4 regions of the Streptomyces sp. 2323.1 genome follow, and region 1 is predicted to be linked to each of the others. Evidence: riboswitches for the same ligand, from Rfam matches in the RefSeq annotation. Region 1 holds a riboswitch; each other region holds the start of a gene.

Region 1 (3,772 bases):
CAGCCAGTTGCCGATGACGGTCTCGGACTCGCCGCCCTTGTTGCCCGGGACCCACGCCGAGTAGACGTCGGCGGTGTCGATGAAGTTGCCGCCGCCCGCGACGTACGCATCGAGCACGGCGAAGGACTCGGCCTCGTCGGCCGTCCAGCCGAAGACATTGCCGCCGAGGGAGAGCCGGGAGACGGAGAGCGAACCGAGGGACGTGCGGGTGCGGGGGGCTGGAGTCGCGGTCATGCTTGGTGCAGCGTCGGCGGGACGGCAGTTATTCCTGCCTCCTCCCGCCCACGCCGCACCTCGCGCGGCCGCGCCCAACGGCGCCTGCCGTCAGGGGTGTTACACCTTGATCCCGTGGTCCCGCAGCCACGGAATCGGGTCGATCGGGTCGCCGGCGCCGGGGCGCACCTCCAGGTGGAGATGGGGGCCGGTGACGTTGCCGGTGGCGCCGACGCGGGCGATGACGTCGCCGGTGCTGACCTTGCCGGAGGTCTTCACCATCGAGGACAGATGGCAGAACCAGAGTTCGGTGCCGTCGTCGAGGGTGAGGACGATGCGGTAGCCGTACGAGCCCGCCCAGCCGGCCTGGGTGATGGTGCCGGAGTGGACGGCCTTGACGGGTGTGCCGGTCGGTGCGGCGAAGTCCTGTCCGGTGTGGTCCGCGGCCCAGCGGTCGCCGGACTCGCCGAAGCCGGCGGTCAAGGTGAAGGAGGCGACGGGGGCGGTATAGCTCTGTGCCAGTTTGGCGAGGCGCTCGGCCTCCGCCTTCCGACGGGCCGCTTCTTCGGCCTGGCGCTTGGCCTCCATCTCGGCTGCCTTCTTGGCGGCTGCGGCCTTCTCGGCCGACGCCTGGTGGGCGGTGGCTTCCTTCGCGGCCTGCTGGACAGCGCTGTGTTCGGCGGTGTCGCGGGCCTCCTCCTCGGCGGCGCCCTGCTGCGCGTCGGCCTGCTGGAGGATCCGGCTGCGCAGCGCCTCACCGGGGCCGGCGGACCCGTCCTCCGCGCCCGCGCGGGTGGCCTGGGTGAGGGGGCCGGAGGCGGCGGCAACCGTGGAGCCGGAAGCCGGCGCCGCGGAGGGGTCCGCGTCCGATATGAGGCCACCGACGACGGGGAGGGACGCCGCATCCGGGAGCGCGTCGGAGAGGCCGTCGGCCATCCCGCCGACGTCGGGCATCGAGATCGGAACCGGCGGGCGGTCCTCGGCCGAGGCCATTCCGCTCGCGCCGACCGCAGCGATCACGCCGACGCCCAGGACCGTGCCGCCGCGGGCGAGGCCGCCTGAGCGCTGCTTGGCCACCCGGTGCTTACCGCGGACGGATCGGACGGATTCTTCGGTGGGATTCCATTCCTCCCACGGACCGTCGCCGTTCCCGTCCGGATCACCGGGGCCCGGGAAGGCACCATCACCAGGGCCCGGGAAGACACCTCGGTCATCGATCTCGTAGGCGGACGGACCCTCGGGGGCAGGCCTGTTGGACGCCACGGAGGCGCACTCCTTTCCTTCCTTCTCGCCTACCGGGTTAGCTGACGGGTTCGGAGCAGGAAGGTCTCCTACGGGCGCCCGCTGGCGGAGGGCGTCCGATTCACCCCAAGGAAGTGGTTCCCCGGTTCCCTTGGTGCAGTTCGAGGTGCTGGGGGTGCGTGAAAAGCGCGTGCGGGATTCGGCGTCGGCGCACGGTGCCGCCTCTTGCGGCGGCTGGGACGACCGCGCTCCGTTATCGGACAGTAATAGAGATCGCATCCGAATTCCAAGCCTTCCCGCGAATCCATACGGCCGGTACCCGAGCTCTGGCCTGGACTTCTCGGCCCATCGAGGTCGCAACCGGACGAGTTGCCCGCCCGGCTCTAAACGATCTCGCGCTGATTGTGCGTCAGTTGTTATGCGGAGGGGTGCCCCTCAGTGACGGAACGTGAGAGCAGTAACGTCGGATCATGGTCGTCAACACCGGGAACGTCGCGGGCGCCGCCGGTGGCGCGTGGGCAGTGGCGGAGCGATACCGGGAGTTCTCCTGGCGCGAGGCGCAGGGACGGTCCGAGGCGCACGAGGAGTTGAGCGCGCGGATCGGTCAGGACCAAGAGTTCTGCGAGCTGCTGTCGGGGTCGCTGCCCGCCGGCGGGAAGCAGCAGCCGGCCCTGCTGCTCGCCGCCGTCCGCCATCTCGACGGCCCGCACGCCGATCTGGGCCCGCGCGGTGCGGCCGCGTACACACGCTGGCGCGAGTGGACGGTCCGGCACTGGGACGAGGTGCGCGCGGTCGTGATGCGGCGCACCCCCCAGGCCGACGAACCGGCCCGCTGCGCCGCCCTGCTGCCGCTGCTCGCCGGCCTGCCACAGCCGCTGGCACTACTGGAGGCCGGGTCGTCCGCGGGGCTGGGCCTGCATCCCGACCGCTATCGATACCGCTACGCGCACACCCCGTATGCGGACGAAGCGGAGGAGACGGAAGAGGGGCCAGGACGGGCCGACGGTGCGGGCCCTCGTGTCGAGATCGAGGCCGGGGCACCGGGGAGCCCGGCGGTCTTCGGATGCCGTACGGACTGGGCGGCCCATGAGCTGGCCGGCCCGCTGCCAACGATCGTCTGGCGGGCGGGTATCGCTCCCGATCCGCTCGACCCGGTCGCCGAGCCGGACGATCTGCGCTGGCTGCAGGCGTGCGTCTGGCCGGGCGACGAGGAGCGGGCGGCGCGGCTGTCGGCGGCCGTCGAGGCGGTGCGGGCGGCGCCGCGGCCGCGGATCGTGCGCGGCGATCCGCTCGGCGAACTGCCCGCACTCGCCGCCGAGGCGCCGCCCGAGGCCACCCTGGCCATCTTCCACAGCGCCGCGCTGGGCGGCCTTCCGCCCGCCCGCCGGGAGGAGTTCGCGCGTCTCGTACGGTCGCTGCTGGACGCCCGGCCCGGCGGCGGGCACTGGATCTCCCACGAGCCGCACTCCGTCCTGCCGTGGCTCACCCCGCCCACGCACCGCTCGCCCCACCCGGACCCGCAGTACACCCGCCTCACCCTCGCCCTGGACGGACGCCCGGTCGCCGTCACCGGCCCGTACGGGCAGAGCCTGCACCGGCTGCCGGGCGCGGCACCCGCACCGGCGAGCTGAGCCCCGGCCCGCCCCCTACGGCCCCACCCTTACTCCCCCATCGGCCGCTGCACCGCCAGCAGGGCCACGTCGTCGGCCGGTTCGCCGCCCGTGTGCCGGGTGATGTCCTCGACGAGGGTGTCCAGGAGGACGTCCGGGTCCGGGAAGCGGCCGCCGCGCAGCCTGCCCGACGGGTGATAGCAACGGCCGAACAGATCACGGGCCGTGGCCACCCCGTCGGTGAAGCAGAGCAGCAGGGCACCGGCCGGGAAGAACGTCTCGGCCGGCCGACCGGGCGGGCTGCCCATCCCGCCCGTCCCCAGGGGGAGCCCGGTCTCCGCGGGAAACAGCTCGCGCAGCCCGCCGTCCGGGGTGAGCAGCAAGGGGAACGGATGGCCCCGGTGGAGCACGCGCAACACGGACGGCTCGTCGGCGGGGATCTCGGCAAGGAGGGCGGTGGCGAAGTGCTCGGACCGTTCGGGTCCGTCGCACCACTCACGCTCCCGTTCCAGCGCCCGCTCCAGCCGGCTCGCCACCGCCTCCAGCGTGGCCTCGTGATCCGCCGCCTCACGGAACGCGCCGAGGACGGTCATCGCGGACACCACCGCCGGCAGGCCCTTCCCGCGTACGTCGCCGACGATCAGCCGCACGCCGTGCCGGGTCTCCTGCACCGCGTAGAGATCGCCGCCGGCCCCCGCGGCCGTGCG
Region 2 (3,772 bases), 1.1 Mb from region 1:
CGCCGGTCAGCGAGGCGAGCGGATGCTGCCTGGGCTTGCGGTGCGAGGCCACGGTGGCCGTCACTTCCTTCCCTTCGAGCCGGGGGCCGGCGGCGGTCCGTCACGGGGGCAACGAACCGCCGCCGCACCTCGCGGCGAGGCGGCCGACAGGACGCCGGTGGGGGGCCGGCGAAGGCGGGGAGTCGACCGCCTGGAGGAGGACGCTAAGCCTGGGTGTCGCGCCGGGGAGTCCGATTGCCCGGCATTGTTCGCTTTCGACCGGTGCCGGTGTGCGGATGACCGTGCCGTCGGCGGCTGCACGGCCGGTACCGGTCCGGCCTGACCGAAGCGACGATTGTGGGCGCCCTGCCCGCAGGGCCGTGCTATGCGGCGGCTACGATCCCGCACTATGGACGTAGTAATCAATCTCTTCGTCGGCCTGCACATCATCGGCATCGCCGCCCTGCTCGGCGGCTTCATGACCCAGATGAAGGCGATGGGCGCGGGCACCGCCCGCTTCGTGCCGGCCATGCTGCACGGCGCGCTGACGATGCTGGTCACCGGCGTCGCGCTGGTCGGCCTCAACGAGGCCCAGGGCCACCACGTCAACACCCTCAAGATCGGCATCAAGATGGCCGTGCTGGTGGTGATCCTCGCGCTGGTCTACGTCAAGCGGGACGAGGAGACGATCGCCAAGCCGCTCTTCGGCGCGGTCGGTGCGCTGACGATGGCCAACATCTTCATCGCGGTGCTCTGGACCTGAGCGGCGCCCCGGTTCGAGTCTGAGCGGCGCCCCGGTCCGGACCTGCCCGGCGCCCCGGTCCGGACCTGCCCGGCGTCCCGGTCCGGACCTGAGCGGCGCCCCGGGATTCCGGGCAAGCGGACCACCGCCCCACAACAGCACACCGCGCGGTCCTCGCACTCCGTATTCGGAGGCGACGGCCGCGCGGTGGCGTGTGGGGGGTGACCGTGGGGGGTGGTTCCGTGGGGGAGCGCAGGGCACTGGGCCTCAGCCCGGGCGGACGCTCCCGTAGATCGGCATGTAGTAGATCGATTCCTCCCGGACGCTGGCGCCCGGGTGCGGCGCGTGGATCATCTTGCCGCCGCCTATGTACATCCCGACGTGGCTGATGTCGTCGAAGAAGAAGACCAGGTCACCGGGTTGCAGATCCTTGGTGGCCACTCGCTGGCCGACCTTGACCTGGTCCCAGGTGGTCCGCGGCAGCGTGACGCCGGCCGCCTTCCACGCCGCCTGCGTCAGGCCCGAGCAGTCGTAGGAGCTGGGGCCGGTGGCGCCCCAGACGTACGGCTTGCCGATCTGCGCGCGGGCGAAGGCGAGCGCCTGCTCGGCCTTGGTGGAGGACGAGTCGCCGGTCGAGCTGCCGGTCCCGCCACCGGTCTGGCCGCCCGTCGAACCGCCGCCGTCCTGCTGCCGCTGGCGCTCGCGCTCCTGCTGCCTGCGCGCCTCCTCCTCGGCCTTGCGCTTGGCGGCCGCCTCCTTCTGGCGCTCCAGCGCGGCCAGCCGCGCCTTCTCCTGGGCGGTCAGCCGGGACAGCAGCTGACGGGCCTCGGACAGCTTGTCCTGGACGGAGCGCTTGGACTCCTTGAGGGAGGCCTGGGACTTCTGCAGCTGCTCCAGGCTGTCGGTCGCCTTGACCCGCTGGTGCGCCGCGGCGGCCGCCTGCTCCTGGTAGTCGGTGACGGCCTGCTTCTGCCGGCCGGTCAGCCGCTCCATGAGGTGGCTGCGGTCGAAGAACTGCTGCGGGTCCTTGGCGAGCATCAGCTGCGCCGTCGGGTTCATCCCACCGGTGCGGTACTGCGCCGAGGCGAACATGCCCAGCTGGTGCCGGGACCGGTTCATCTGCTCGGCACGCTTGGCGGCGGCATTGAGCAGCCCGTCGACGGTGTGGCGCTGTGCGTCGGCGCGCTCCTTGGCCCCGTTGTACTTCTCGGTGGCCAGCTCGGCCTGGTGGTAGAGGTCGTCGACCTTCTTCTTGACCTCTTCGATGGTGGGCTTGGGCGCTCGGGGGGCCGCGTCGGCGGACTGCGAGAGCAGGGTGACCGACGCGAGGGCCGCGGTGGTGAGCCCGGCAGCCGTACGGCGGCCTCCGGGCGAGGCGAGGACGCTGGTGCGCGGCTTGCGATGGGACGCCAAGGCCGGCAACTCCTTCCGTGGACCGCCTACCGGGTTAGCTGTCGGGTTCGGGCGGTGTCGATGACGGAAGGCTTGCCCTACGGTCCTGACGTCCGCCTGAGACGGCCGTACGGATCGATTCACCCCGGTGGTGCTGGTGGGTCCCCGGCTCCGGGTGCCGTGAGGCAGGGCCGGACTCGGCGCGGCGGCCCGTGCGGACGCTGTCGTACGCGGGGAGGCGGGCTGCCTGAGCGAGGACGTTAGCCAACTCGTGTGGCTCCTGTGAAGGCTGATGTTCGATATGCCCGAAACCTTTTTGTGACCTGAACGCGATCCGGGGGTTGTTGTGGCAGATGTCGGATTCGGGTAGACGACGCGCGCCCGGGCTGCCCCGGACCCGGCCCCCCGACCCGCGGACCGCCCCGCGAGCCCCGAATTCCGCCGACAATCGGCACTCCGCGGCGGGCTGTCAGTGCGGCGGCCTAGACTCGGTGGGCGATGAGCAGCCTCTTTGACGACAGCTTCCTGGCGGACCTCGGCCACAAGGGCGAGGAGCCCCCGCCGCCTCCCGAGGACGAGCACGAGCCGGCCCCCGAGGAGATCCCCGACGACCTCTTCGGCGGGAAATACGACGCGCCCGGCCCCCGGGAGACGTACTACCGCGACGGCGCCGCCCGCCCCGCCGTCGACCCCGCCGCGCTGCTCGAAGGCCTCAACGACGAGCAGAAGGCCGCCGTGGTGCACACCGGCGGCCCGCTGCTGATCGTCGCCGGCGCCGGCTCCGGCAAGACCCGGGTGCTCACCCACCGCATCGCTCATCTGCTGGCCGAGCGCCATGTCCACCCCGGCCAGATCCTCGCGATCACCTTCACCAACAAGGCCGCGGGCGAGATGAAGGAGCGCGTCGAGGAGCTCGTCGGCCCCCGGGCGAACGCCATGTGGGTCTCCACCTTCCACAGCGCCTGCGTCCGCATCCTGCGCCGCGAGTCCAAGAAACTGGGCTTCACCTCGTCCTTCTCGATCTACGACGCCGCCGACTCCAAGCGCCTGATGGCCCTGGTCTGCCGCGATCTGGATCTGGACCCCAAGCGCTACCCGCCCAAGTCCTTCAGCGCGAAGATCTCCAACCTCAAGAACGAGCTCATCGACGAGGAGACCTTCGCCGGGACGGCGTCCGACGGTTTTGAGAAGACGCTGGCCGAGGCGTACGCGATGTACCAGTCGCGGCTGCGCGAGGCCAACGCCCTGGACTTCGACGACATCATCATGACGACGGTCCATCTGCTCCAGGCCTTCCCCGATGTCGCCGAGCACTACCGCCGCCGCTTCCGCCATGTCCTCGTCGACGAGTACCAGGACACCAACCACGCCCAGTACACCCTCGTCCGCGAGCTGGTCGGCCCCGCCGAATCCGCGGCCGAGCTGTGCGTCGTCGGTGACGCCGACCAGTCGATCTACGCCTTCCGCGGCGCCACCATCCGCAACATCCTCCAGTTCGAGGAGGACTACCCCGACGCGACCACGATCCTGCTGGAGCAGAACTACCGCTCCTCGCAGACGATCCTGTCCGCCGCCAACGCCGTCATCGAGCGCAACGAGAACCGCCGCCCCAAGAACCTCTGGACGGACGCCGGCAGCGGCCCCGGGATCACCGGCTAC
Region 3 (3,772 bases), 500 kb from region 1:
GTAGAACTCGGAGGCGGCGACGTCCAGCGCGAGCGCGATGTCCTGGCCGGGGGCGTAACCGGCCTGCTTGATGGCCTCCAGGATGAGGTCGAGGGCCTCGCGGTTGGAGCCCAGGTTGGGGGCGAAGCCGCCCTCGTCACCGAGGCCGGTGGACAGCCCGCGCTCCTTCAGGACCTTCTTGAGGGTGTGGTAGACCTCGGCGCCCCAGCGCAGCGCCTCGGAGAAGGACTCCGCGCCGATCGGGGCGATCATGAACTCCTGGATGTCCACGTTGGAGTCGGCGTGCGACCCGCCGTTGAGGATGTTCATCATCGGGACGGGCAGGACGTGCGCGTTCGGGCCGCCCAGGTAGCGGAACAGCGGGAGGTCGCTGGCCTCGGAGGCGGCGTGCGCGACGGCGAGGGAGACGCCCAGGATGGCGTTGGCGCCGAGCGAGCCCTTGTTGTCGGTGGCGTCCAGGTCGAACATCGCCTGGTCGATCAGCCGCTGCTCGGTCGCGTCGTAGCCGACGAGCTCCGGGCCGATCTGCTCGATGACGGCCAGGACGGCCTTCTCCACACCCTTGCCGAGGTAGCGGTTCGGGTCACCGTCACGAAGCTCGATGGCCTCGAAGGCACCGGTGGAGGCGCCGGACGGCACGGCGGCACGGCCGGTGCTGCCGTCGTCGAGGCCGACCTCGACCTCGACCGTGGGATTACCTCGCGAGTCGAGAATTTCGCGGGCTACGACGACGTCGATCGACGGCACGTTGTCTCCTTCGTGGGTGTCTGGCGTTCTGCTGCATGAGCCTAACGGCCCCGGGCGCGTCCGCCTGCCCTTGGCCCGCTCCGTGGGACGGAATTGCCGAATGAAGAGCCCAAAGGCCCTGTTCACGGGACCTTTGGGCCCTTGTTCGCCAACCGGGACAAGGAGTGGATCGCAGCCGGTCACCGGCGTGCGGCCGCAGCGGATCTCACCCGGGTGCGACCCGGGGTGTGAGAAACCCCGCCGCGGCGCGCTGGGGGGAAGGGCGCGCCGGGCGGGGCTGTCTCACCGAGGAAGCGGGCCCGCCGCTCGGGCCTGCCGGAGTCCCGGTGAGGAGGTGGCTCAGACGTTGAGCTTCTGGCCCGGGAGGATCAGGTTCGGGTTGCCGCCGATGACCGACTTGTTGGCCTCGTAGACCGACTTCCAGCTGGTGCCGTGAGCCTTGGCGATCTTGGCGAGGGTGTCGCCCGCCTTGACGGTGTAGTTGCCGTGGCCCATGGACTTGCGCTCGGTGGAGCGCGAGGCACGCTTCTCGGGCGCGACCGGGGCCTTCTTGGCCTCGGTCTTGGTGTCCTGCTGCGGGGCGGACTTGGTCTGCGCCGAGGAGCCGGAGGTGTCGACGTTCGCGGCGGGGCCGCCGGCGGTCAGGTTGCCGGCACCGGCGCAGCTCCAGGCGCCCGGGCCCTGGATGGCGAGGAGCTTCTCGGCGGCGGCGATCTGCTGGCTCTTGGAGGCCAGGTCGGCACGCGGCGCGTACTGGGTACCGCCGGCGGCGGCCCAGCTGGAGTTGGAGAACTGCAGGCCACCGTAGTAGCCGTTACCGGTGTTGATCGACCAGTTGCCGCCGGACTCGCACTGGGCGACCTTGTCCCAGGTGCTGACGGAGGCGGCGGAGGCGGAGGTGGCGCCCATCAGCGGGACGGCCACGGCAGCGCCGGCGATACCGGCGAGGGTGGCGACGCGGACGGCCTTGGAGGGACGACTGTGCTTGCCTTTGTTGATCAGCATGGTTCGTTCGTTTCCTCACCGGCGCCTACGAGGTGAGCTGTCGGGTTCGGGCTGTGAGTTGCCCGGCCGGATGCGCTGGCGCATCCGTCTTCACCCCAAGCCGGTCGCCCGCTTTCGCGGGCGGGGCCGGCACTTACCTTGGTTCCCCCGCTCCTGCCTACGGCGCTTGCGCGTCAACTGCCCCCGATCACCGGCAGGATTCGGCGTGTGACCGGAGGGCCCGCTTTGGCGAGCGGTCCTGACGTTAAGCAGCAACCCCCTTGGTGTTCAAACCCCACCATCTGAACCAAGTTGACCGATTTCGATCACGAGTGGGGCACATCTCCGCAGGTGGGACGCGGTGCGGCGGGGGCGGACGGTTCTTCGCCCCCTGAGGTCAACGAGACCCTTGTCTCACTTTCACCAAAGGGGGCGAAGGGGGGCGAACTAGCCTGCGTTCTGCCCGAGATCGAGCACCTGGCCGGGCTGGATCAGGTCCGCGTCGGAGCCGATGACGCCCTCGTTGCGGTCGTAGAGCGCGCCCCAGCCGCCGGGCAGCCGGTGGGCCGTGGCGATGGCTGACAGGCTGTCACCGGGCCGCACGGTGTAGTCGCCGTCGGCCGCCGGGCCCGTACGGTGCGCGTCGCCGCCGCGCGAGGCGTGCCGGCCGCCGGAGGCCCGGCCGCCGTCCTCGTCGCCCTGACTGTCCTGACCGCCCTGACCTGCTTCGTTGTCCGCATCGCCGCGGTGCCGGCCCGGTGCGGGCGTCTCCTGCGGCGTGCCGGAGGTGTCCGGACGGCTGCCGGCGTCGGACGGGTCGGCGGACGGCGAGGGGTCCTCCTGCCGGTCGCCGGGCGTCGCGGCGCCGGACGGGTCGGGCTTGCCGGACGGGTCGCCGCTGCGGTCGGTGTCCGGGGCGTCGGGCGACGGGGTCGGCTCGTCGGACGGCCGGCTGTCCGTGTCGTCGCCCGGCTCGTCCTGCGTGCCCGTGGAGTCCGAGCCGTCGTGCATGCCGGAGGATCCGGGCTGGTCCCAGGGGTCCGGGGAGTCCCCGCCGTCGGACGGGGCGGGCTCCGGGGTGCTGGTGCTGCCGGGGTTGACCTCCGGCGCACGGCCGTCCTGGGTCAGCCCGGCGCTCGCCGCGCAGCTGGTCCAGACGTCCGGACCGCGGTGGTCGAGGATCGACTCGGCCACCGCGATCTGCTGGGCGCGGCTGGCGAGGTCGGGGCGCGAGGCGTAGGCCGAGCCGCCGTAGTTGTCCCACATCTCCTGGGTCAGCTGGAGGCCGCCGTAGTAGCCGTTGCCCGAGGCCGCGCTCCACACCCCGCCGCTCTCGCACTGGGCGACCTTGTCCCAGGTCGTGGTGTCGGCGGCGTGGGCGCCGCTCGCGCCGAGCAGCGGCAGGGCGATGCCGGCGCCGGTCACTCCCGCGGTGACAAAGATGGCCGGTGCCTGACGGGGGCGACGGTGTCGGCCGGTCCCGGAACGCATGCGGATGCCTTTCGCGCGGTGGAGTTGTCGGACGAGTTGTCCGACGGACTTCCGGCCGGGGCGGGCAGGGCAGCACCGTTACACCGGTTCACCGCTCCCCCGCTTCGGCCGATCGAATGAAGCCCGTCGATCGTCGGTCGAAAGGTAGCCGGGGTCACGGGTAGTCACAAGTCGGTGTAGCGCAGATCACGCAATGGTCACGCGGCTGACGCGCTGTCAAATATGGCCTTGCCGCTGGTCAGCGGCGTTCGGGTGGGAACTCCACCGGCAGCGACCGCAGTCCGCGCATGATGAGCCCGCCGCGCCAGCGCAGCTCGTCCGGTTCCGCGGCCAGCCGGAGGTCCGGGAGGCGGGTCAGCAGCGTGGCGAGGGCGGTCTGTCCTTCGAGCCGGGCGAGCGGCGCGCCCAGGCAGTAGTGGATGCCGTGCCCGTATCCCAGATGCTGGTTGTCCCGCCGGGTCAGGTCGAGGACGTCCGGCTCGTCGAAGCGCGCCGGGTCGCGGTCGGCGGCGGCCAGCACCACCAGGACCGGGTCGCCCGCGGCGATCCG
Region 4 (3,772 bases), 2.3 Mb from region 1:
ACTTCTTTGTATACGGGACGGTTGTTAAGGGCGGACGCGCACCGTGTTGACGGGCGGTTTCGGATCCCTCACCTCGGTCTTGAGCGGCCGCCGCAGCCGGTACACCGGGAGCGAGCGCTCGACATGGGCCGCCATCAGGGCACGGGCCCGTTCCGCGTCCCCCCGGGCCACCGCGTCCAGCACGGCACCGTGTTCGTCCCACGACTCGCCGGCCCGGACCGGCGGTTCCACGGTGTACATCCACTCGATCTTGCGCCGCAGCTGGGTCAGCAGGGCCGTCAGACTGGGGCTGCCGACCGCCTGGGCCAGCGTCTCGTGGAACCAGTCGTCGAGTTGCTGCAGGTCCGCCGGATTGCCGTGACGGGCCCGCTCGCGGCCGAGGCGTACCAGACCGCGGAGCACCTTGAGGTGGGCGGGGCTGCGGCGGGCGGCCGCGCGGGCGGCGCCCAGCGGCTCCAACAGGGCGCGGATGTCCAGGAGATCGGCGGCCTCCTGTTCGGTGGGCTCGGCGACGCAGGCCCCCGCGTGGTGGCGGGTGGTGACGAAGCCCTCGGACTGCAGGGTCCGCAGCGCCTCACGGACCGGCACTCTGGATACGCCGTAGCGGGCCGCGAGGATCTCCTCGATCAGCCTGCTCCCCGGCGCCAGCGCACCGGAGACAATGTCGTCGCGAATCGCCGTGCACACCGCATGCGCGGAAATATGGCCTCGCATCTCCCGAGCCTCCGCCGTAATCCCCTGGAAACGCCACCGGTCGGCGGCTTTTCCGTGACTCTATTCGACCGGAGGGGATTTTCCGACGGGCACCGAATATTCATGGATATTTTTGGCCGGAAGTCGCGGGCGAGCAGGCCCCGTATCCGGTGCACCCCGGGCCCGGCAGCCGCGCCGCCGAAACGCCGCGCCACATACGCCGAAGCCCCGGTCGCGGGGCCGGGGCTTCGGGAGGACGTGCGGTGCGAGGCACCCTCCCGGGCGGCGGGGCGGGCGAGCGGGAGGTCAGACGTTGACGCCGTGCGCGCGCAGGTAGGAGATCGGGTCGATGTCCGAGCCGTAGTCGGGACCGGTGCGGGCCTCGAAGTGCAGATGCGGGCCGGTGACGTTGCCGGTGGCACCGGAGAGGGCGATCTGCTGGCCGGGGGTGACGTGCTGGCCGACCGAGACGGCGAACGACGACAGGTGACCGTACTGGGTGTACGTACCGTCGTTCATCTTGATCACGATGTTGTTGCCGTACGAACCGCCCCAGCCGGCCTCGACGACAGTGCCCGAGCCGACGGCATGGACGCTGGTGCCGGAGGCGGCGTGGAAGTCGATGCCGGTGTGGCTGCCCGAGGACCACAGACTGCTGGACGCCTTGTACCCGGTGGAGATGTAGGAGTCGGCGACCGGCGCGACAAAGGTGTTCAGGCGCTTGCGCTCCGCGTCGCGGGCGGCGCGCACCTTGGCCTTGTGGACGGCCTCGGCGCGGCGCTTGGCCTCATCGGCCTGCTTCTTCGCCAGGGCTTCGGCCTTCGCCTGCGCGGCGGCGGACTCCGCGGCGGCGCGCTGCGCGTCGGCCTGGGCTGCGACGTGGCTGGCAAGCTCGTCACCCAGGACGACGGCCTGCTGCAGACCCGTGTCGTGGGCGGGTGCCACGTCGGTGGCGGCCAGCGCCGGCGAGGCCACGGAGGCGACCACGCCGCCGGCCGCAAGGGTGGCTATGCCGGCGACCTTGCGGGTCGTCCGGGCAGGGCGGTCGGCGCGGCGGTGTTTCCCGGTGGCACGGATGAACGCCATGTACTGGCTTGTCCTTTCCCTCCTTCTCGCCTACCGGGTTAGCTGACGGGTTCGGAGCAGGAAGGTCTCCTACGGGCTCCTCGGGAGAGGAGTCCGATTCACCCCAAGGGACGTGTGGGTCCCCGGCTCCCCTGGCTCGCGCCGTACGGGGACTCGGCGATGACTGCCCGGTGCCACTGTTGTGGCGGACTTGTGACGAACAGCCGGACCGACGCTAAACGGGGCCACTTTCCCTGGGCAAACAGATGCCGTTTTTTGTGCGGGATGCCACAAGAACCGGCGCAACCAGCCGTAAGAAAACGGACATACAGCGGCTCCCGTGGCGAGTGAGTGCCACGGGAGCCGCTTTGTCGATATATGACCTTCCGTCACGCGGACTAGCCGCTGACGACCGTCACCTCGCCGATGCCCAGCGCCTTGACCGGCTCGGCGATCTGCGCCGCATCACCCACGAGGACCGTCACCAGCCGGTCCACGGGGAAGGCGCTGACCGCCGCCGCGGTCGCCTCGACCGTCCCGGTCTCCGCGAGGCGGGCGTACAACTGCGCCTGGAAGTCGTCCGGGAGGTGCTGTTCCACCTGGTCGGCCAGCGTGCCCGCGACGGCCGCCGCGGTCTCGTACTTCAGCGGCGCGACCCCGACGAGGTTCTGCACGGCGACATCCCGCTCGTCGTCGGTCAGCCCCTCTGCCGCGAGGGTGCGCAGCACCTTCCACAGGTCTTCGAGCGCCGGGACGGTGGAGGCGGTGTCCACCGAGCCGCTGATGGCGAGCAGCGCGGCACCCGTGGCCCCCTCGGGGGACGTGGGGGCGGTGGAGCGGAGCACCTGGCCGAACGCGCGCACCCCGTAGGTGTAGCCCTTCTCCTCCCGCAGCACACGGTCCAGACGGGAGGTGAGGGTGCCACCCAGGCAGTACGTGCCGAGGACCTGCGCGGGCCACACCCGGTCGTGCCGGTCGGAACCGATCCGGCCGATGAGCAGCTGCGTCTGGACGGCCCCGGGGCGGTCCACGATCACCACGCGCCCGGTGTCGTCGGCGACGATCGGCGCGGCCTTCAGCGGCTCGGCCGTCGAGCCGCTCCAGGCGCCGAGGGTGTCGGCGAGCGCCGCGCCCAGGTCGACGCCGGTGAAGTCACCGACGATGACGGCGGTGGCCGTGGCGGGCCGTACATGGGCGTCGTAGAAGGCGCGGACGGCCGCGGCGTCGATGCGCGCGACGGTCTCCTCGGTGCCCTGGCGCGGGCGCGACATGCGGGCCGTGGCCGGGAACAGCTCCTTGGACAGCGCCATCGCGGCGCGCCGGGCCGGGTTGGCGAGCTCGTGCGGGATCTCGTCGAGGCGGTTGCGGACCAGCCGCTCGACCTCGCTCTCCGGGAACGCGGGGGCGCGCAGCGCGTCGGCGAGCAGGCCGAGCGCGCGGTGCAGCCGGGAGGCCGGCACCTCCAGGGAGACCCGTACACCGGGGTGGTCGGCGTGCGCGTCCAGGGTGGCGCCGCAGCGCTCCAGCTCGGCGGCGAACTCCTCCGCGTCGTGCTTGTCGGTGCCCTCGGACAGCGCCCGCGCCATGATCGTGGCGACGCCGTCCAGGCCCTCGGGCTCGGCGTCCAGCGGAGCGACGAGGTTGATCTCGACGGCGACGACCTGCTGACCGGGGCGGTGGCTGGTCAGGAGGGTGAGGCCGTTGGGCAGTTGGCTGCGCTCGGGCGCCGGGAAGGCCCACGGCTTGGGCGCGCCGCCCCGGGGCTGCGGGTGGAAGTCCATCGTGCTCACAGGGGTGTCGGCGTGGGTGGTGGCGTCGCTCACTGGTCCGCCTGCCCTTCCTCGGTGTCGGCGGCGTCGTTCGGCTCGGTCGGCTCGTAGACCAGTACCGCGCGGTTGTCGGGGCGCAGCCGGGCCTTGGCGACCGCCTGCACCTCCTCGGGGGTGATGTCCAGGACGCGCTGGACGGCGCTCAGCGCGAGCTGGGGGTCGCCGAACAGGACGGCGAAGCGGCA

What was found. A riboswitch is a leader RNA that binds a small molecule or an ion and turns the genes downstream of it on or off. The one in region 1 is predicted to bind cyclic di-AMP.
Region 2: another riboswitch for cyclic di-AMP. It lies ahead of CPH93_RS13185 (C40 family peptidase); the one in region 1 lies ahead of CPH93_RS18455 (M23 family metallopeptidase).
Region 3: another riboswitch for cyclic di-AMP. It lies ahead of CPH93_RS20735 (LysM peptidoglycan-binding domain-containing protein); the one in region 1 lies ahead of CPH93_RS18455 (M23 family metallopeptidase).
Region 4: another riboswitch for cyclic di-AMP. It lies ahead of CPH93_RS08215 (M23 family metallopeptidase); the one in region 1 lies ahead of CPH93_RS18455 (M23 family metallopeptidase).

The regions. Positions count from the first base shown of each region.
Region 1 covers NZ_LT907981.1:4,312,792-4,316,563, reverse strand. Annotated here, with positions in the region: gene CPH93_RS18460 (aldo/keto reductase) at 1-234, opposite strand, end outside; gene CPH93_RS18455 (M23 family metallopeptidase) at 334-1,476, opposite strand; cyclic di-AMP (ydaO/yuaA leader) riboswitch at 1,488-1,634, opposite strand; gene CPH93_RS18450 (DUF2332 family protein) at 1,926-3,086, shown strand; gene CPH93_RS18445 (PP2C family protein-serine/threonine phosphatase) at 3,116-3,772, opposite strand, start outside.
Region 2 covers NZ_LT907981.1:3,189,295-3,193,066, reverse strand. Annotated here, with positions in the region: gene CPH93_RS13195 (C40 family peptidase) at 1-64, opposite strand, end outside; gene CPH93_RS13190 (hypothetical protein) at 389-742, shown strand; gene CPH93_RS13185 (C40 family peptidase) at 989-2,134, opposite strand; cyclic di-AMP (ydaO/yuaA leader) riboswitch at 2,142-2,311, opposite strand; gene pcrA (DNA helicase PcrA) at 2,612-3,772, shown strand, end outside.
Region 3 covers NZ_LT907981.1:4,809,198-4,812,969, reverse strand. Annotated here, with positions in the region: gene eno (phosphopyruvate hydratase) at 1-747, opposite strand, end outside; gene CPH93_RS20735 (LysM peptidoglycan-binding domain-containing protein) at 1,087-1,752, opposite strand; cyclic di-AMP (ydaO/yuaA leader) riboswitch at 1,760-1,927, opposite strand; gene CPH93_RS20730 (transglycosylase family protein) at 2,179-3,222, opposite strand; gene CPH93_RS20725 (cytochrome P450 family protein) at 3,461-3,772, opposite strand, start outside.
Region 4 covers NZ_LT907981.1:2,048,654-2,052,425, forward strand. Annotated here, with positions in the region: gene CPH93_RS08210 (GntR family transcriptional regulator) at 25-714, opposite strand; gene CPH93_RS08215 (M23 family metallopeptidase) at 1,000-1,779, opposite strand; cyclic di-AMP (ydaO/yuaA leader) riboswitch at 1,792-1,948, opposite strand; gene CPH93_RS08220 (M16 family metallopeptidase) at 2,157-3,539, opposite strand; gene CPH93_RS08225 (M16 family metallopeptidase) at 3,578-3,772, opposite strand, start outside.